DNA from 4 places in the Glaciimonas sp. OK215 genome. Region 1 is predicted to be linked to each of the others. Evidence: predicted binding sites of a transcription regulator. Region 1 holds the regulator's gene; each other region holds the start of a gene.
What was found. The regulator sigma-54, encoded in region 1, starts transcription at its own class of promoters, with help from an activator protein. The targets are predictions, from matches to a motif close to TGGCANGNAANCTGCTTT.
Positions count from the first base shown of each region.

Region 2: the regulator sigma-54 is predicted to act here: its motif matches at 2,853-2,870, upstream of adh (aldehyde dehydrogenase).
Region 3: the regulator sigma-54 is predicted to act here: its motif matches at 2,082-2,099, upstream of AC3CHX_RS28720 (TorF family putative porin).
Region 4: the regulator sigma-54 is predicted to act here: its motif matches at 3,623-3,640, upstream of prpB (methylisocitrate lyase).

Region 1 covers NZ_CM173544.1:5,515,695-5,520,800, forward strand. Annotated here, with positions in the region: gene lptA (lipopolysaccharide transport periplasmic protein LptA) at 1-409, shown strand, start outside; gene lptB (LPS export ABC transporter ATP-binding protein) at 411-1,163, shown strand; gene AC3CHX_RS25435 (RNA polymerase factor sigma-54) at 1,181-2,674, shown strand; gene hpf (ribosome hibernation-promoting factor, HPF/YfiA family) at 2,782-3,135, shown strand; gene AC3CHX_RS25445 (DUF4197 domain-containing protein) at 3,318-4,016, opposite strand; gene AC3CHX_RS25450 (deoxyguanosinetriphosphate triphosphohydrolase) at 4,170-5,106, opposite strand, start outside.
Region 2 covers NZ_CM173544.1:5,644,798-5,649,903, forward strand. Annotated here, with positions in the region: gene AC3CHX_RS26105 (PQQ-dependent methanol/ethanol family dehydrogenase) at 1-1,221, opposite strand, end outside; gene adh (aldehyde dehydrogenase) at 1,262-2,782, opposite strand; gene AC3CHX_RS26115 (porin) at 3,073-4,212, opposite strand; gene AC3CHX_RS26120 (cytochrome b) at 4,552-5,106, opposite strand; gene AC3CHX_RS26125 (beta-propeller fold lactonase family protein) at 5,103-5,106, opposite strand, start outside.
Region 3 covers NZ_CM173544.1:6,198,263-6,203,368, reverse strand. Annotated here, with positions in the region: gene amt (ammonium transporter) at 1-833, opposite strand, end outside; gene AC3CHX_RS28725 (P-II family nitrogen regulator) at 850-1,188, opposite strand; gene AC3CHX_RS28720 (TorF family putative porin) at 1,200-2,015, opposite strand; gene AC3CHX_RS28715 (GNAT family N-acetyltransferase) at 2,361-2,819, shown strand; gene AC3CHX_RS28710 (accessory factor UbiK family protein) at 2,955-3,197, shown strand; gene AC3CHX_RS28705 (YifB family Mg chelatase-like AAA ATPase) at 3,220-4,758, shown strand; gene AC3CHX_RS28700 (tRNA-uridine aminocarboxypropyltransferase) at 4,775-5,106, opposite strand, start outside.
Region 4 covers NZ_CM173544.1:3,378,402-3,383,507, forward strand. Annotated here, with positions in the region: gene acnD (Fe/S-dependent 2-methylisocitrate dehydratase AcnD) at 1-1,378, opposite strand, end outside; gene prpC (bifunctional 2-methylcitrate synthase/citrate synthase) at 1,476-2,627, opposite strand; gene prpB (methylisocitrate lyase) at 2,672-3,559, opposite strand; gene prpR (propionate catabolism operon regulatory protein PrpR) at 3,821-5,106, shown strand, end outside.

The sequences.
Region 1 (5,106 bases):
GCAGATCAAGATCTTTACCGGCAATGTCGTCTTGACGCGCGGCACACTGGTAATGAAAGCCAACAAGGTGGTCGTCACCACCGATCCATCCGGCTACCAGTTCGCCACCCTGTATGCGGCGCCAGGCGGTCTTGCCACCTTCCGCCAGAAGCGCGACGGCGGTCCTGACCTGTGGATCGACGGCGAAGCTGAACGTATCGAATACGATGACAAAACCGAAATCGTCAAATTATTTTCAAAGGCCCAGATGCGACGCCTGCAAGGCAGCAAGCCTACCGATGTCGTCAACGGCGAATTCATCTCGTACGATAGCCGGGCCGAGTTCTACTCGGTCAACAACGATGTTTCCGGCACCAGCCAGCCAGGATCCGGGCGCATCAAAGCCGTCATCCAACCGAAGGGGAAATGAGATGACCGCCGCTAGCTCCAGCACGCTGATCGTCACAGGGTTGCAAAAAAGTTATGGTGCGCGCCAGGTCGTGCATGACGTGTCGTTGAAGGTAAAAAATGGCGAAGTGGTCGGCCTGCTCGGCCCCAACGGCGCCGGCAAAACGACCTCGTTCTACATGATCGTCGGCCTGGTGCCATCGGATGGCGGAGCGATTGACCTGGATGGCATCGACATCTCGCGCTTGCCGATTCATCAACGCGCCGTGCTTGGTCTGTCCTACTTGCCGCAAGAGGCATCGGTATTCCGTAAACTGACGGTGGAAGATAATATCCGTGCGGTACTTGAACTGCAGCGCCCGAATGGCAGCGGCCTCACCAAAAAACAAATCTCGGACAAGCTGGAATCCCTGCTGCAGGAATTGCAAATTGATAAGCTGCGCGAAAGTCAGGCATTGTCGTTGTCCGGCGGTGAACGGCGGCGCGTCGAAATCGCCCGGGCGCTGGCGACTAATCCACGTTTCGTGCTGCTGGACGAACCATTCGCCGGGATCGATCCGATTGCCGTGATCGAAATTCAACGCATCGTCCGCTTCCTGAAAGAGCGCGGCATCGGCGTCCTGATCACCGACCATAACGTGCGCGAAACGCTCGGCATTTGCGATCGCGCCTACATCATCAACCAGGGCAGCGTGCTGGCCAGCGGCAGTCCGGACGACATCATCGCCAATGAATCAGTGCGACGGGTCTATCTGGGTGAACACTTCCGCATGTAACCGAGTCCCAGGCACCGATGAAACAGTCTCTCCAACTCCGCACCTCGCAACACCTGGCGCTGACCCCGCAACTGCAACAATCCATACGGTTGCTGCAGTTATCGACGCTGGAGCTGCACCAGGAACTGGAACAGATCCTCTCTGATAATCCGCTACTGGAACGCCTCGACGATCCGCTCGACAACTCGGTCCGGTTATTGGCCGACGGTGCCATCAGCGGCACCGCATCAACCATGGATGCGCCGACTGGCGACAGCGAAGTCAGCAGCTCGCCAACCGAACCGGAAGCTGGCGGCGAAGTTCAGGAAGCCGGCGAAAACAGTCAGGAAAACGTTGACGGCGGCGGTGATAGCGAATGGAGTTTTGACGACGTCGCCCGTAGCGCCAAGGCACCGGACGACGAGGATGCAAGGCCCCAACTGGAAGCACACGAATCGACTCTACGCGAGCATTTACTGGAGCAGATGCGTGAAGCGGTGGACCAGCAACGCGACCGTGCGCTCATTGAATTGATCATTGATGCACTTGACGAGAATGGCTATCTGGAGGAAACGCTGGAGGATATTTACGCGCGTCTGCCCGAGCAGTTGGAGATCGAAGTCGAAGAACTATTGACGGCATTGAAGATGGTCCAAAGCTTCGATCCGACCGGAGTCGGCGCCCGCGACGCCTCTGAATGTCTGGCACTGCAAATTAAGGCTTTTCCCAAGATCCCTTTTGTCACCCGCCGTCTGGCGCTGACAATTGTGCAAGATTATCTGACCTTATTTGCCCAGCGCGATTTCAATAAAATCAAGAAAGCGCTGGATTGCGATGACGAAGATTTGCGCGAAGCGCAGGTGGTGATCAAGCAATGCAATCCGCATCCAGGCGCTACCTTCGCCGGCAACACCTCGGACTACGTGGTGCCAGACGTGATTGTCAGACGGGCCAAGAATGGCTGGCAGGTGATGCTCAACAATGACGTTATGCCAAGACTGCGCGTCAACGCACTTTACGCCAACATCCTCAAACAAAGTAAGGGCGAAGGATCGCTCAATTCGCAATTGCAGGAGGCCAAATGGCTGATCAAGAACATGCGGCAGCGCTTCGATACAATTTTGCGTGTCGCCCAGGCAATTGTAGAACGCCAACGCAACTTTTTTTCGCATGGCGCAGTCGCCATGCGGCCTCTTGTGTTGCGCGAAATAGCTGATACACTAGGTTTACACGAGAGCACCATTTCTCGCGTAACCACTCAGAAATACATGCTCACCCCCCATGGGATGTTCGAATTAAAGTATTTCTTCGGTAGCCATGTTGCTACGGAGGCAGGTGGAGAGGCTTCCTCAACGGCGATACGGGCGTTAATCAAACAACTCATAGGAGCGGAAGATTCTAAAAGTCCTTTCTCTGACAGCAAGATTGCCGATATGCTCGCGGAACAAGGTATGGTTGTAGCTCGCCGTACTGTCGCAAAATATCGCGAAGCATTAAGAATTCCGCCGGTTAATTTGCGCAAATCTCTGTAGCTGTTTGCTTGTTTGCACAACCGTCGTTGTGTTCTGACTGATCGATTCAGCGTGAGTTGATCACCCGGAGTCCGAACCGCCAACGACACATTTGATAGGAGCGCTGTATGAACTTCACAATTAGTGGGCATCACCTCGACGTAACTCCCGCCATTCGCGAACACGTGCAAAACAAACTGGAGCGTATCAAACGCCACTTCGATCAGGTCATCGATATCAGTGTGATCCTGACAATCGACAAAATCACCGAGAAAGAAAAACGCCAAAAAGCTGAAATTAATCTGCGCGTTAAAGGCAAAGACCTGCATGCCGAGAGCATTGCGCATGACCTTTACGCTGCCATTGATTTACTGATCGACAAGCTCGATCGTCAAGTGATCAAATATAAGGACAAAATGCAAAACCACCAACACGACGCGATTAAGCATCTGCCCGAGGAATTACCGGTCGCAGCGACGTGATGGTAGCGGTTCTCTGAACCCGTCAACGCAAGAATCCGCTCAATAAACTGATTGAGAAAATTCTATACTGACAAATGAGCAAGGGCGCAGTCAATGCGCCCTTTGTTATTGGTGGAAGTCATTTGCGGGCGTAATGTTTGATGGTCCGATCAGCCCGACAAATATGGCCCCGATTCAGTCCATCATTGCTTCATCGCACCGAATACCTTGCCGATAATCGCACTGCCGGTACCAATCGGATCGCGACGAATCGCCTTTTCTTCCTCGCCTATCATGTAAAACAAGCCATCCAGCGCACGTTGCGTGACATAACCTTCAACCGTCGCAGCTTGTCCTGGCACCAGACCTGTTTTGCCAACCAATCCCATGGTCGCGTTGTATTGCGCCGAGACACCGTTACGATCGGTAATTTGCTTCACCATAGGCAGGAATTTCACACTCAATGGCGCAGCAGTTTTCTCTCTGAAAAAATCAGTGACCGACGTATCGCCGCCACTCAGAATATTTTTCGCATCCGTGACCGACATGGATTTCACCGCATTCAGCAATAATGGCTTGGCCAACGGCACAGCAGACTCTGCCGCGTGATTCATCGATACCACCAGATCGTCCAATTGCTGCCCCTTGCCCGTCATTCTCAAGAGTGGGCGAGCCTGCTCCAGCAGGCCTGGCAATTCAATTTTTACTTTGTCGTTATTCAGAAATCCATTTTCAACGCCGAGTTTGGAGACCGCGACGGTCGCGCCTTTCTCAAGCGCTGCTTTCAGTCCGGCACTGGCGTCCCGATTGCTCAAATCGGCCAGCGAAAAAGCCAACGCCGTGGACGCGGTCAATGAGATCGTCAGTCCCAGGCTCAGTGTAGGTTGAGAGAAAAATTTCATGACTGATCCTTTATAGAAAAAGTAGAGCGGATGAGCGTAGCGTCATCCACCATGTGACGTACGAAAATACGGGGCGGTATCAAATACCCACAGGCTTGCTTGGCCGCTGTATCTGAAGCGCCTGGCGCAAGCGGGTGCGGCGTTTCGAAGCAATTACAGATGACCTTCATCGACCAAAAACAGCCGTCGATGTTCGCGTATCGCATAGCGGTCTGTCATGCCGGCAATATAATCGGCGACCTGACGCGCTTGTAATTGCGCATGGGCCGCCTGCGCCGTACTGTCCTGCTGCGCCAATTGATAATCCGGTGGCAGCAGGCTCGGCTCGCCGACAAAACAGTCAAACAACTCGACTATAATGCGGCGCGCCTTGCTGGTCATCCGATTGACCAGATAGTGGCGATACAGATTCTCACGCAGAAAGCGCTTCAGCTCGGCCGCCTCGCGCGTCATCAGCTCCGAGAAAGCAATGAGTGGCGCGGCATCCCGCACGTCTTCGACGGTTTTCGGCTGCGCAGCCAGGATGCGTTGGCGCGACGTTTCGATCAGATCGTTGATCAATGCATTGATCATGCGCCGCACCGTTTCATTGATCGCACGACGACCACTCAGACCGGGAAAGATTGTTTCGACCTCACGGTTGTGACGTGCAAAGAAATCAATTTGCATCATCTGCTCCAGCGACAGCAGACCGGAACGCAAGCCATCGTCGATATCGTGATTGTTGTAGGCAATTTCATCGGCCAGATTGGCGACCTGCGCTTCCAGCGTCGGCTGCTTGCGCTGGATAAAACGCTGGCCGATATCACCGAGTCTTTTGGCGTTGGCCACAGAACAATGCTTGAGTATGCCCTCACGTGTTTCGAACATCAGATTCAAGCCGTCGAACGCGCCGTAGCGCTGCTCCAGCTTGTCGACCAGCCGCAGGCTTTGCAGATTATGTTCGAAACCACCGAAATGCATCATGCAGGCGTTCAAAGCATCCTGGCCGGCATGGCCGAACGGCGTGTGACCGAGATCGTGGGCTAGCGCAATCGCCTCCACCAGATCTTCATTCAATTGCAGATTGCGCGCGATCGAACGCGCGATT
Region 2 (5,106 bases), 130 kb from region 1:
AGCCGGGGCGGCAAATACGGTCGCCCCTTTCTTGCCTGCTTCACCCTTGGTCGGGTCGCCGGGGCGTCCCTGCTCAAGGAAGTTAGGACGACCGGTTTTCAGATTGATGCCGGAGGCCCAGGTGATTTTCTTGACGAATGGAAAAGCGTTTTCCAGTTTGCCGTTTTTGGCGTCAATCACGTAAAAGAAACCGTTGCGATCGGCCTTTCCGCCATAGCGTTTCCCATCCATGTCGAACGTGACAAACTCGTTGACGCCGTCGTAATCCCAGCCATCGTGCGGAGTCGTCTGATAGCTCCATTTGATCTTCCCCGTGTCCACATCCAGCGCTACGGTGGACGCGGAATACAGGTTATCGCCCGGACGCAAATGACTGTTCCAGGGAGCGGGATTGCCGGTGCCGAAATAGGCCAGGCCGGTCGACGCATCGTAAGTCCCGCCCAGCCATGTGGCGCCACCGCCGGTTTTCCACAAATCGCCGGGCCAGGATTTGTTGGTCGTGCCGGTAATGCCGTTTTCAGTTGCCTTGCCGTCCTTGTCGTATTTGTAGCCCATGTGCCCCTCAATCATCGGACGCGACCAGAGCAGCTGGCCGGTCCGCGGATTGCGTGCCTCGACACGTCCCACGACGCCGAACTCGCCGCCGGACACGCCGGTCAGCAACATGCCTTTGGCAATCAGCGGCGCGGCGGACATGGAGTAGCCGGCAGCATAATCGTCGACCTTCTCTTTCCAGACGATCTTGCCGGTATCCTGATCCAATGCCACCAGTTGCGCGTCGAGCGTGCCGAAGATCACCAGATTGTCATACAAGGCTGCGCCGCGGTTGACAACATCGCAGCAAGGCATGATCCCGTCGGGCAAGCGATGTTCGTATTTCCAGAGCTTGGCGCCGGTCTTCATGTCGATTGCATAGATCCGGGAATACGAAGCGGTCACAAACATTTTGCCGTTATAGATCAATGGCTGCGATTCCTGCCCGCGTTGTTTTTCACCGCCGAACGACATCGACCAGGCTGGCGTGAGCTTGCTCACGGTGCTGGTATTGATTTGCGTCAATGGCGAGAAACGCTGCCCTTGCGTTCCCATCCCCCACGACAAGACATTGTTCGGCGCGTTGGCATCGTTGGCCAGCATCGCATCGGTGACGCCCGCTGCCTGGACAGCAAACGCACTGCCCGCAGCGATGCTGAGCAGAACTCCTATTAGCTTTTTATGCATGTCATCCTCCTGTTTGTGAATTGGATATTTCACTTCTCGTTTAAAAGAATCCCAGAGCGTTGGGGCTGTAGCTGACCAGCAGGTTTTTGGTTTGCTGATAATGATCGAGCATCATCTTGTGGTTTTCACGTCCGATGCCGGATTGCTTGTAACCGCCGAATGCCGCATGCGCCGGGTACAGGTGATAGCAGTTGGTCCATACACGGCCAGCCTGGATCCCGCGTCCCACGCGGAAAGCACGCGAGCCGTCGCGCGTCCACAGGCCCGCGCCCAGGCCGTACAAGGTATCGTTGGCGATTTCCAGTGCGTCGCTTTCATCCTTGAAGGTCGTCACCGACACCACCGGGCCAAAGATTTCCTCCTGGAAGATACGCATCTTGTTATGGCCTTCGAAGATCGTAGGCTGCACATAGTAGCCGCCCTGCAAGTCGCCCGGCAGCGTGGTGCGCTCACCGCCGATCAAGGCTTTCGCGCCTTCCTGGCGGCCGATATCCATGTAGGACAGGATTTTTTCAAGCTGCTCTTGCGATGCCTGCGCGCCGATCATGGTCGCCATATCGAGCGGATTGCCTTGCTTGATCGCGGCCACGCGCTTGACTGCGCGTTCCATGAAGCGGTCATAGATCGACTCCTGGATCAGGACGCGCGACGGGCAAGTGCAGACTTCCCCCTGATTCAGCGCGAACATCGCAAAGCCTTCAAGACATTTGTCGAAGAAGGCATCGTCCTGATCCATGACATCGGCGAAAAAGATGTTGGGCGATTTCCCACCCAGTTCCAGCGTCACCGGAATGATATTTTGCGCAGCGTACTGCATGATCAGACGGCCGGTACCGGTTTCTCCGGTGAATGCAATCTTTGCGATGCGCTTGCTGGAAGCCAGTGGCTTGCCTGCTTCCAGGCCGAAACCGTTGACGACGTTCAGTACGCCGGGCGGCAGCAAGTCGGCGATGAGCTCCATCAAGACCAGGATCGAGGCCGGTGTTTGCTCGGCGGGTTTGAGGACAATGCAATTTCCGGCTGCGAGCGCCGGCGCCATTTTCCACACCGCCATCAGGATCGGGAAGTTCCACGGGATGATCTGTCCGACCACACCGAGCGGCTCGTGAAAATGGTAGGCATAGGTTTCCGCATCGATCTGCGCAACGCTGCCTTCTTGTGCGCGAATGCAGCCGGCGAAATAGCGGAAATGATCAATCGCCAGCGGGATATCCGCCGCCATCGTTTCGCGGAGTGGTTTGCCGTTGTCGATGGTCTCGGCCGTGGCCAGACGCTCCAGATTGGCCTCCATCCGGTCTGCGATCTTGTTGAGGATATTCGCGCGTTGCGCAAGCGAGGTTTTGCCCCAGCTGGCTTTGGCCGCATGTGCCGCGTCCAGCGCCAGTTCTATATCTTCTGCAGTAGAACGCGCAACCTCACAAAAAACCTGGCCTGTAATCGGCGTGATATTTTGAAAATAGATGCCGTTGACCGGCGCCACGAATTTGCCGCCGATAAAATTATCGTAGCGTTGCTTGAATGGGCTCTCGACGCCGAGTTTGCTGATGTCTGCTAGATTCATGTCTTGCTCCTGTTGATATAGTTGTGGAATCGAATTCTTCCGAGTTGGCACCTTCGAACACTGCAGCTATTCAGCAATCGCCATGCCAGCCCGGTTTGCACGGGTCGCGCTCATTGAAACCGCCCTGCAGCGGCCTCGATCGGACACGGGATGCGCTGCGTTCTTCTCGTGACCAGAGGACAAGCAGACGACTTCCGGTCACGACGACACCTCTGCCAATGCCTGGCGCAGCTGTCATATTTCTGAACACCTGATAAATTTACTGTTCCAAAATGCGCATAACGCATCGATCAGAAGGCATGCTTGATACCCAACTCAACGGCGGTGGTGGTTTTTCCTGCGGTGGCAAGGAACAGATTATTATTTGCCACGCCGAACGGCGCACCGGCGCTATAGCCGCTGCCCGCGTTCACTCCCGAGACCAGGGCGTAAAGGGTTGTGCGCCTGGACAAGGCATAGTCATCGCTGAGTATCCACGTTCTGGAGGTATCGCTGACGCCGTCTTTGTTGGTCGAATAGTAGTACGCCAGGGTCGCGCTATTGGCTGCCGAAGTCCGGTAATTCAGGCCGGCGCCAACCACGCGATACTGCGCCAATCCGGCTCTCGACCCCGGATCGCTATTCTTGTTGTTCAGGTAGTTGAGCGTCACCGTCGCATCGCCCAAGGTATAGCCGGCACCGACGCTATATTTTCTGGTTTGGATTCCGCTTCCCCCGATCGCCCCGAGCGACTGCCCATTGTCCGACTGGTAAGCCGCCGACAGCGTGACCGGGCCGGTATAGGTCGCGCCCAGCGCAATGACGCGGTTCGCGGTATTGCTGCCGGCATTGCCGCCCAGGCTGACCGAGCCGCTCAAATTGACATCCGCAATTTTGGTGCTGAGGCCCACGGCATTCGCCACGAACACGTCGATGACGGCATTCGAATTGGCGGGTGCCGTCGCCGTGCCGGCATTCAAGGGGCTTTGCGTCAGCGCCCAGGAAATCAGGCCGGAAAAAGTTTCTTTCAAGCCGCGCGGGTCGGTTGCGGCAAATGCCAGTACCGCAGGCGAATATTGTTTGCCCAGCGTCAAGGTAGCGTAACTGTTGGAAAGGCCGACATTCGCCTGGCGGCCAAACAGACCGCCCCATTGACCGCCTGCGCCGGTGCCCGAAAAGAAGTGGCCCTCAAGATCGAAATTGGCTTTCAAACCGCCGCCCAGATCTTCACTCCCCTTGAAGCCAAAAATGCTGGGACTGGCGCCGCCGGTGTTGAATGCCGTCACGCTACCGGTCCCGCCGGTTGGTGTTTGTTGATGGTTGAAAAAGGCAACTCCGGCATCCACCACACCATAAATGGTGACTGACGATTGCGCGCATGCGCCACCGGCAATAGTGCCAAGCGCCATCAATGCCAATAACGATTTTTTCCGATGCAATATTTTTTTCATTAAGGTCTCCTCTATCCGTTTGATTTTTTCAATCGCATCAGCTATCGATGCATCGGGCTATGGGCAAAATGCATGCCTGCGGCAAACCGCTGCGTCGTCCGGGAGACTTTTCCATGCGCTCGCGCCTGCTGAAAAAGCGTGCTGGGCGCGCATGAAACACGGGAATTTGAAGGGGGCCAGGCCGCCTGTTTCCGACGCGCGAATGGATCGGAAAATAGCTGCTTATCGGCATGGATTAGCGATAATTCAGGACGCGCGGCATGCGTCAAAGCGGATCACATCGGCGTGCGCCTGTTCAGATTCTGATCGCCAATCCGATCCGTGCCATACCTGTCAGGGCTAAGGAAGCATGCGCTGGAACACCCGATCGCGATCGACGAGCAGATGCTTGAGCGCTGCCAGCACGTGCAGCGCGATCAGCACAGCAAACACGACGGCAACGGTCTTGTGAAAGCCCATGAACAGATCGCGCATCCGCGGGTCCTCCCAGGCCCAGTTTGGCAGGGCCGCACCGAAGAACCTGATGCCATACTTATTGAACGAAGACGACAGATAGCCGGTCGCTGGCTGCAGCACCATGCAAAGGTAGAGCAGCCGATGGCTCCAGCGTGCGGCCGCCGCGCTCCAGCCCGGCATGCTGGCCGGCAGCGGCGCGGCGGCGTGCGTCAGACGCCACCCAAGGCGCAGCAGGATCAGCAGGCCTGCCAGCACGCCCAAGGACTTATGCAGGTTGAAATACAACGCCCGGCCGGGTGCCCCCTTCGGGATCCCGGCCATGTAAAAGCCCAGCAGCAGCATGCCGATGATCAGGAGCGCAAGCGCCCAATGCAGGACGACCACCGTCAAGCCGTGGCGCCCGCTCCGGTTCAGCGCGACTCCGCTAAGTGCGCTCAT
Region 3 (5,106 bases), 680 kb from region 1:
GCGCCAACCAGGCCGGCAACCGCGGCATTGATATGCACCACGGTACCGCCGGCGAAATCCAGCGCGCCTTTTTGGAATAGCCAGCCGCCAAGCGCCGTCTGTTTTGCCGCAGCAGCAGCGTCGGTGTAACCATCCGGGCCAGGCCAGAACCACACCATGTGCGCGATCGGCAGGTAAGAGAAAGTGAACCACAGCACGGTAAACAGCAGGATCGCCGAGAACTTCGCACGTTCAGCAAATGCACCGATCACCAGCGCACAGGTGATTGCGGCGAATGCACCTTGGAACACGACGAAGGCGAACTCCGGCAATACCACGCCTTTGCTGAAGGTTGCCGCCAGCGAGTCAGGCGTCATGCCACGCAGGAACAGCCTGCTAAAGCCGCCAAAGAAATCATTCCCTTCGGTGAACGCAATGCTGTAGCCATACACGACCCACAGCACAATCACCAGCGAGAAAATGGTAAAACATTGCATCAGCACCGACAACATGTTCTTGCTACGGACCAGGCCGCCATAGAACAGGCCGAGACCCGGCAACGTCATCAAAATCACGAAGGCGGTACACGTTAGCATCCAGGCTGTGTCGCCTTTGTTAGGTACCGCTGGTGCTGCAGCCGCAGCCGCAGGCGCTGCTGCTGTGGCAGCTGGAGCAGCCGCCACGGCAGCAGCAGGTGCAGCCGTCGAAGCCGCACTTGCCGCCACGCTGGCAGCGCTGGCGGCCGCAGCTGACGCCGAAGCGTCATCGGCGGCAGAAGCTGGCTGCATGAAACCGACCGTAAGCGTCAGCGCGCCAAGTGCCAGAAACGCGGCAATCTTTCGTTTGATATTCATTTTCACTATCCCCTTCTTAGATGGCATCTTTGCCGGTTTCACCGGTACGAATACGAATAACTTCCTGCAAATCGAAAACGAATATCTTGCCGTCACCGATCTTGCCGGTCCGTGCTGCCGTTTCGATCGCTTCTACCGCGCGCTCCAGAATCCCGTCATCCACCGCCGCTTCAATTTTGGTTTTCGGCAAAAAATCGACGACATACTCTGCGCCGCGATACAACTCGGTATGCCCCTTCTGGCGGCCAAAACCTTTTACCTCTGTGACCGTAATCCCTTGCACGCCGATAGCCGACAACGCTTCGCGCACCTCGTCCAGCTTGAATGGTTTGATAATCGCAGTGATCAGTTTCATATTGGCCTCAGTTAGATAGTTTTTGCGAGAGAGAAGACCACGCCGTTTTTGCCGAGATTTTTACCATCGGGGCTGACATACGCGCCATTCTTGGCATCGGTACCGACAAATGCTGCGCCCAGAGTCACGCCATACAGGCTGTCAAAGGTTTTGCTAACGCCGACCTTCCAGTCGTTATAGCTGGCAAAACTGAAGTGTTCGACTGTTTGGTGACCATAATGCAAGCCCAGTGTGACACCGGCACCGACATCGATATTCGCACCGAGATCGTAATAAGCGCTGTTCTTGCTATCGACCGTGCCGAACAAGTTGGTCAGCGCGTGCGAATACTTGAAGTAAGCCGGACCGTAGCCGAGCTGACCATACAACTCGAAGGTATCGGCATTCTTGGCGATAGTGCTTAAGTTATTGTCGGGATAGTAATAATACAGACCGCCGACGTCATAGGTAAACCCGCCAGGCAGATCACCGCGCTTACCTGCGTATAGATCCCACTCAATAGGGCCTTTGCCGTTACCGCCGGCGCTATTCACCGCATCCTTGATCCACTTGATGTTAGACAACCAGGTACCTGCGTACAGGCCGGTCGGATTGTTGGTGTAATCCACACCACCCTGCACAGCCGGATCAAAGCGGGTTTGCGAAATACCGCGGAAACGGTAGTCATTTACCACGCCGATGTTATAAGCGACCTGATTATCCGGCACGGGCGCTGCGGCAGCAGCCGGAGCCGGAGCTGGAACTGCATCGTCTGCATGGGCAAAACCGACAACCAATGTTGTTGCTACTGCGGTGGCAAGTATTAGCTTGTGAGTCAGCTTTTTCATCGTTTATCCCTGTTGAGTATGTAATTAATATGAAAAAATGGAGAGGCGGTAAAGTTCAAACTCTCTATAGCAGGACCCATGCCAACGTGTTGTAGGTGCTTTTGCCGCCATTTATAATCGTTTTTGTGTTTAACCCAAGCCATCTCCTCCTGTTGAAGCAACAACAGCGGCTTTTTGCACCATAGGGAAGCACATCGACTGCGTGCGCACTACTTCGGTGCACAAATAAGCACCAGGCTGGACTAGTAAATTGTGAATAGCGTGGCTCTTTCACAGGATCGGCTTGTCTCCTAAGATAGCAAATGCCTGTTTGATACTAAAACCGGATTATCAGGAGATGCCAATATGTCAGTACCAGCAAAAATCACCATCCACCCGCTGACCACCTCCGACCAGCAAACATGGCTGGCGTTATGGCAGGGTTATCAGGCTTTTTACAAAGTCGAGATTGGGGCAAGCACCAGCCAGCTAACCTGGCGCCGCTTGCTTGATCCGGATGAGCCGATGTTCGGCGCACTGGCACTGGTGGACGGCGAGGCGGTCGGTCTGGTGCACTGGATATTTCACCGCTCAAGCTGGACCGTGGGCAATTACTGTTACCTGCAGGACCTGTTCGTCGCCGCGCACCAGCGCGGCGGCGGTATCGGCCGCCAATTGATTGAACATGTGTATGCGGCGGCAAAAGCGGCCAATTGTTCACGCGTGCACTGGCTGAAGCATGAGAGCAACGACACCGCGATGCAACTTTACGACCGGATCGCGGAACGCCCTGGCTTCGTGCAATACCGAAAACGGCTGGATTAGCGCGGATGGACAGCATATTGGTTCGTGCCGCACGCTAGAGATTGCCTTAAGAGGCACGTCAACTTTCAACGTCACCTGCAGTCGCATGGGGTATCATTTTTGTTCCTACCCATTTTTAGCATCCAGAGGAACATCATGAGCAAGCCCAATTTTTTTGAAGACATGCAATCCAAGATTAACCAGGCGATCGAAAACTCGCCAGCCAAAGACATCGAAAAAAACGTCAAGGCGATGCTGAGTAGCGGTTTCTCGAAACTCGATCTGGTCACCCGTGAAGAGTTTGATGTGCAAGCGCAGGTGCTGGCAACGACCCGCGAAAAACTGGAAGCACTGGAAGCCCGCGTCACCGAACTCGAAGCACAATTGAAGCGTCCATGAAAATGCGCCACCGGCAACATCGATGACGCTGGCGGTATTAAAAAGCCGGGCGCTGGCAGGCATGCAGGCGCCGGAAGTCACGGTTGAAGTGCACCTGGCGAACGGGCTGCCATCTTTTACGATCGTCGGTTTGCCGGAAACCGAGGTCAAGGAATCCAAAGACCGGGTCCGTGCCGCGCTGCAAAACGCGCGTTTTGAATTTCCTTCACGCAGAATTACTGTCAATCTGGCACCGGCCGACTTACCCAAAGAATCAGGCCGCTTCGATCTGCCGATCGCCCTCGGTATTCTGGCGGCATCGGGGCAAATGCCGGCCGACCTACTCGATCAATATGAGTTCGCCGGAGAACTCTCGCTCTCTGGCGAACTGCGCCCAATTCGCGGCGCATTGGCGATGACGTTTGCAATGACCGCCACAGCGGGCAGCAATCCCGACCATCACCCTAAAAAGCAGCGCGCATTTATCCTGCCGCGCCAGAATGCCGACGAAGCAGCGCTGGTCACCGATGCCGCCATTTTTCCCGCCGACTCCCTGCTGCATGTGTGCGCCCATTTTTCTTCCAAAGACGCTGAAGGAAAATTAAGCCGCCACGTCGCCGCACCGCAGATACGGCCACCACACTATCTCGATTTCAGCGACGTCAAAGGTCAACTGCAGGCCAAACGCGCGCTTGAGGTTGCCGCGGCCGGCGGCCATAGCGCGTTGCTGATCGGTCCTCCCGGCACTGGAAAATCGATGCTGGCGACGCGCTTCGCAGGGATTCTGCCACCGATGACAAATCAGGAGGCGTTAGAGTCGGCTGCGGTGCAATCGTTGACCAGCGGTTTTTCCAGTAGCGGCTGGAAGGTGCGACCGTACAGAGCACCGCATCACACCGCATCCGGCGTAGCCCTGGTCGGCGGCGGCAGCCCCCCGCGTCCCGGGGAAATTTCATTGGCGCATCGCGGGGTCCTGTTCCTGGATGAATTGCCCGAGTTTGACAGGCGCGTTTTAGAGGTGCTGCGCGAACCGCTCGAATCTGGTCGGATTACTATTTCACGCGCTGCACGTCAGGCCGATTTCCCTGCGTGTTTTCAATTGATCGCTGCAATGAATCCCTGTCCGTGCGGTTATCTTGGTCATGTCTCAAATAAATGCCGCTGCACACCAGACCATATCGGGCGCTATCAGGACAAAATTTCCGGTCCGCTGCAAGATCGTATCGACATGCAGATTCAGGTCGGTTCGTTACGCCATGATGAATTGCAAAAACAAGCCGATGGCGAGCCATCCAGCGCGATTGCTGCGCGCGTCGGGCGGGCTCATGCGATCCAGCTTGCGCGGCAGGGAAAGGGCAATCATGCGCTATCAACTAACGATATCGACGTACATTGCAAATCCGATGCTGATGGGGAGAAATTATTGCAAACCGCAATGACGCATCTGAATTGGTCGGCGCGCGGCTACCATCGGGTGTTAAAAATTGCCCGCACCATTGCCGACCTGGCGGACTCCGAGGCTATCGCCAAGGCACATGTGGCGGAAGCAATTCAGTACCGGCGGGCGTTGCGAGAGAAGTAAAGTGAGTGCAACCAAACTATATGGATTCAGCGTGATTGCGCAGGAAAGTTTGTTCCCCCATTGCCGCGATTTGCCGGTCGATCAACGCTTCAAAAGGCGTTAACAACGCATCGAATTTACGCGGTGCTTCGAGAAGATTCAAAGCACAAACAATTGCTTCCAGCGTCGACAGTGCGCCGGGCATGGGCGCTTTTCGCAGGCGATAGCGTGAGCGCAACCCCGCTGGCAGCGCGATGCGGGGCAAGGCGGCCAACTGCGGATTGCGGTGCAACAGCTTGCGTGCCTTACGCCAGGTACCGTCCGGCACAACCAATAGCAAGGGCTGCGCGCTGACTTGCACAGCATAGT
Region 4 (5,106 bases), 2.1 Mb from region 1:
GTTCCGGCAGCAGTCCGGCTGCTTCCAGATACAGCTTGACCGTCTTGGAGCCCGGCGCCAGCGAGCTTTTTACCCAGGGCTTGCGGGTCAGGCCGCGGGCATTCGCGTTGCGCGCCAGCAGACCTGCGGCGATCATGTTGCGCGGGTTGTTGGTGTTGGTGCAACTGGTGATGGCGGCGATGATCACCGCGCCGTCTGGCATCCGGCCGGGCGTATTCTCTACTTTGCCGCTGATGCCGCGCGCAGCCAGTTCCGAGGTCGGCACGCGATTGTGCGGGTTGGATGGTCCGGCAATGTTGCGCACCACGGAGGACAGGTCGAACCTGATGACGCGCTCGTACTCGGCGTTCTTCAGGCTGTCAGCCCACAGGCCGGTTTCCCTGGCGTAAAGTTCCACCAGTTTGACCAGCGCATCGTCGCGGCCGGTGAGCTTCAGGTATTTGATGGTTTGTTCGTCGATGTAAAACATCGCGGCGGTGGAGCCGAACTCCGGCGCCATGTTGGAAATGGTCGCGCGGTCGCCCAGCGTCAGGTGGGAGGCACCTTCACCGTAGAACTCGAGATAAGAGGACACGACCTTCTGCGCACGCAGGAACTCGGTCAGCGCCAGCACGATGTCGGTCGCAGTGATGCCCGGCTGCGGCTTGCCGCTCAGCTCCACACCGATGATGTCCGGCAGGCGCATCCAGGAGGCGCGGCCCAGCATCACGCTTTCCGCTTCCAGACCGCCTACACCGATGGCCAGCACGCCCAGCGCATCCACCATCGGGGTGTGGCTGTCGGTGCCGATCAGGGTATCCGGGAAGGCGACGCCATCTTTCACCTGCACCACCGGCGACATGCGCTCGAGGTTGATCTGGTGCAGGATGCCGTTGCCCGGCGGGATCACGTCGACATTCTTGAATGCCTTTTTGGTCCAGTTGATGAAGTCGAAGCGGTCTTCGTTGCGCCGGTCTTCGATGGCGCGGTTCTTATCGAACGCGTCGGTATCGAAGCCGCCGCACTCGACGGCCAGCGAGTGGTCTACCACCAGCTGCGTCGGTACGACCGGGTTGACCAGGGCCGGGTCCCCGCCCTGGGCGGCAATGGCGTCACGCAGACCCGCGAGGTCGACCAGCGCGGTCTGGCCCAGGATGTCATGACACACCACACGGGCCGGGAACCACGGGAAGTCCAGGTCGCGCTTGCGCTCGATGAACTGCTGCAGGGATGCGGTCAGGGTCGCAGGGTCGCAGCGGCGCACGAGGTTCTCGGCCAGCACGCGCGAGGTGTACGGCAGTTTGTCGTAGGCGCCAGGCTGGATGGCATCGACCGCGGCCCGCGTATCGAAGAAATCCAGCTTGGTGCCGGGCAGGGGTTTGCGGTTTGCTGTGTTCATGGCTCAGTCAGGAAAGAAGGTAATGATCAGGGGTGAGGCTTGGCCGGCCCGGACTGCAGAGCGTCCGGGTCGACCTTCCTGTGCAAGACAAAGATGACTAGCGTTTGGCGATGGGCACGAACGCCAGATCGTCCGGGCCGACATAATTGGCCGATGGGCGAATGATCTTGTTATCGATGCGCTGCTCGATCACGTGCGCGGCCCAGCCGGACGTACGGGAAATCACGAACAACGGTGTAAACATCGCGGTCGGAACACCCATCATGTGGTACGAGACGGCCGAGAACCAGTCCAGGTTCGGGAACATCTTCTTGACTTCCCACATCACGGTTTCCAGACGCTCGGCGATGTCGAACATCGCTGTCGAACCGGCGTCCGCCGACAACTTGCGCGCGACTTCCTTGATGACCTTGTTGCGCGGATCGGACACGGTATACACCGGATGGCCGAAACCGATCACGACTTCCTTGTTCTCTACCCGGTTTCTGATGTCCGCTTCCGCTTCATCCGGATTCTCGTAACGCTTCTGGATTTCGAACGCGGCTTCATTCGCGCCGCCGTGTTTCGGGCCGCGCAAGGCGCCGATTGCGCCGGTGATGGCGGAGTAAATATCGGAGCCGGTGCCGGCAATGACGCGGCCGGTGAAAGTGGAGGCATTGAATTCGTGTTCTGCGTACAGGATCAGCGAAGTGTGCATCGCTCTTTCCCATGCGGCGGACGGTTTCACGCCATGCAGCAGGTGCAGGAAATGGCCGCCGATGGAATCGTCGTCGGTTTCGACTTCAATGCGGCGGCCGTTGGTGCTGAAGTGATACCAGTACAGCAACATGGAACCGAATGACGCCATCAGGCGGTCGGCGATGTCGCGTGCGCCCGGCGTGTTGTGGTCGTCTTTCTCAGGCAAGGTGCAGCCGAGCACCGAGACGCCGGTGCGCATCACGTCCATCGGGTGCGATGCGGCAGGCAGCGCTTCCAGCGCGGCCTTGACGCTGGCCGGCAAGCCGCGCAAGGATTTCAGCTTGGCCTTGTAGCCCTTGAGTTCGGCGGCCGTCGGCAGCTTGCCGTGTACCAGCAGATAGGCGATTTCCTCGAATTCGCAGGTTTCGGCGATATCCAGGATGTCATAGCCGCGGTAATGCAGGTCGTTGCCGGTCTTGCCGACGGAACACAGTGCAGTGTTGCCTGCGGTTACGCCGGACAGCGCGACGGATTTTTTCGGTTTGAAACCGCTTGCTTGTGCTTCGCTCATTTTTTAGTCTCCTGACGGGAAAGAATGGTAGTGATCGGGATGTCTTATTTTTTCTGGGCCGCAAACAAGGCATCCAGATGCTGCTCGAAATCGTGATAGTTGATCCGGTCATACAATTCCATACGGGTTTGCATGGTATCGACCACGTTCTGTTGCGTGCCGTCGCGGCGGATGGCGGTGTACACGTTTTCGGCGGCCTTGTTCATGGCACGGAAGGCCGACAGCGGATACAGCACCAGGCCGACATCGGCTGATTTCAGTTCTTCCACCGTAAACAGCGGTGTGGAGCCGAATTCGGTGATGTTGGCCAGCACCGGCACCTTGACGGCAGCCGCAAACTGCTTGTACATCGCCAGCTCTGTAATCGCTTCCGGGAAGATCATGTCGGCCCCGGCTTCGACGCAGGCGATTGCACGCTCCAGCGCCGATTCCAGTCCTTCGACTGCGAGCGCATCGGTACGCGCCATGATCACGAAATTCTCGTCGGTGCGGGCATCGACTGCGGCCTTGATACGGTCGACCATTTCCTGCTTGCTGACGATTTCCTTGTTCGGACGATGACCGCAGCGCTTGGCGCCGACCTGATCCTCGATGTGGATCGCTGCCGCGCCGAACTTGATCATCGCTTTGACGGTACGCGCCACATTGAAGGCGCTGGCGCCGAAACCGGTATCCACATCGACCAGCAAAGGCAGGTCGCAGACATCGGTGATGCGGCGTACGTCGGTCAGCACGTCGTCCAGATTGGAAATGCCGAGGTCGGGCAAGCCCAGCGACCCGGCCGCGACACCGCCGCCGGACAGGTAAATCGCCTTGAAACCGGCCCGCTTGGCCAGCAATGCGTGATTGGCGTTGATCGCGCCGACCACTTGCAACGGGGATTCTTCTTGCATCGCCTTGCGGAAGGCAGCGCCTGCTGAATATTGACTCATGTCTTCTCCTGATGGTTGGCTAGTTGTTTCATGCAGACATCTGCACTGGGACTTTCCAGCTATAGAGCAATCACCGTGCCAAGTATGGCACGGTAGCCGGACAAGCATGCTGAAACGAAAAATAAGCCAATAAAATCAATTACCTACGCAATAACACGGCAACAATGCAAATTGATCGAATACGGAAACAAGCAATAAAATTGTTTCAATCCATGTTACATTGACGAATATTGAAACACCACTGTAAAACATATTTGAAACATGCCAACTCCACCTCCCGCCCGACGTGATGCCAGCGACCCCAGCCACACCCCGGTGATCTGGACCGTCTCGGTGTCGCGCCTGTCCGACCTGTTTCGCGACATTACGCTGGAATACGACGACCGTGCAATTATCGAGCCTATCGATCTGGGATTCGACGAGGCCGCGCGCCACATCCGGGAACGGATGGAAACCGAGCGCTGCGACGCGGTGATCGCCGCCGGGTCCAACGGCGCCTATCTGAAAAGCCGGCTCTCGGTGCCGGTCGTGATCGCCAAGGCCAGTGGCTTCGACGTGCTGCAGGCATTGTCGCGCGCGCGCCAGATCACGCCCGACATCGGCATCATCACGTATCAGTCCACGATGCCGGTGCTCAAGGAATTCCAGAACGCATTCGGTATTAACATTCTGCAACGCAACTATGCAACCGAAGAAGATGCGCGGGCACAAATCAATGAACTCAAGGCCAGCGGCGTCAAGGCGATTGTCGGCGCCGGCCTGATCACCGACCTGGCCGAAGAAGCCGGGCTGGCCGCGGTATTCGTGTATTCCGCCGCATCGATCCGCCAGGCCTTCGACGATGCGCTGGAGATCGCGCGCCTGACGCAACTGGAATCGCGCCGCAGCAGCAGCACGCCGGTGGCCGACACGCTGCGCGCCAAACACGGCCTCAACGATTTGCGCGGCGATTCGGCGCTGATGGAAACCCTGCGCCAATCGATCGTGCTATATGCCAAATCGCAGGCCACGGTGCTGATCCATGGCGAAACCGGCACCGGCAAGGAACTGGTCGCGCAAGCGATTCACCGCGAAAACCCGCGCGCGATCATCGGCAACAAGCCATTTGTCGCGGTCAACTGCGGCGCGATTGCGGAATCGCTGCTGGAGTCGGAACTGTTCGGCTATGAAGAAGGCGCATTCACCGGCTCGCGCCGCGGCGGGCACGCCGGCCTGTTCGAAGCGGCCCATCGCGGCACGCTGTTTCTGGATGAAATCGGCGAAATGCCGCTGACGCTGCAAACCCGCTTGCTGCGGGTACTGGAAGAACGCGAAGTGGTACGGGTCGGCGGCACCCGGCCGATTCCGGTCGATGTCCGCATCATCAGCGCCACCCATTGCGACCTGGAACAGCGCATCCGCGAAGGCCGTTTCCGCGCCGACCTGTTTTATCGCCTGGCTGTGTTGCGCCTGACACTGGCGCCGCTGCGTGAACGCCCGGAGGACCTGATCGCTCTGGCCGAATGGTGCCTGAAAAAAGCGCTGGCTGCCCTGGGCGCCCGTCCGCA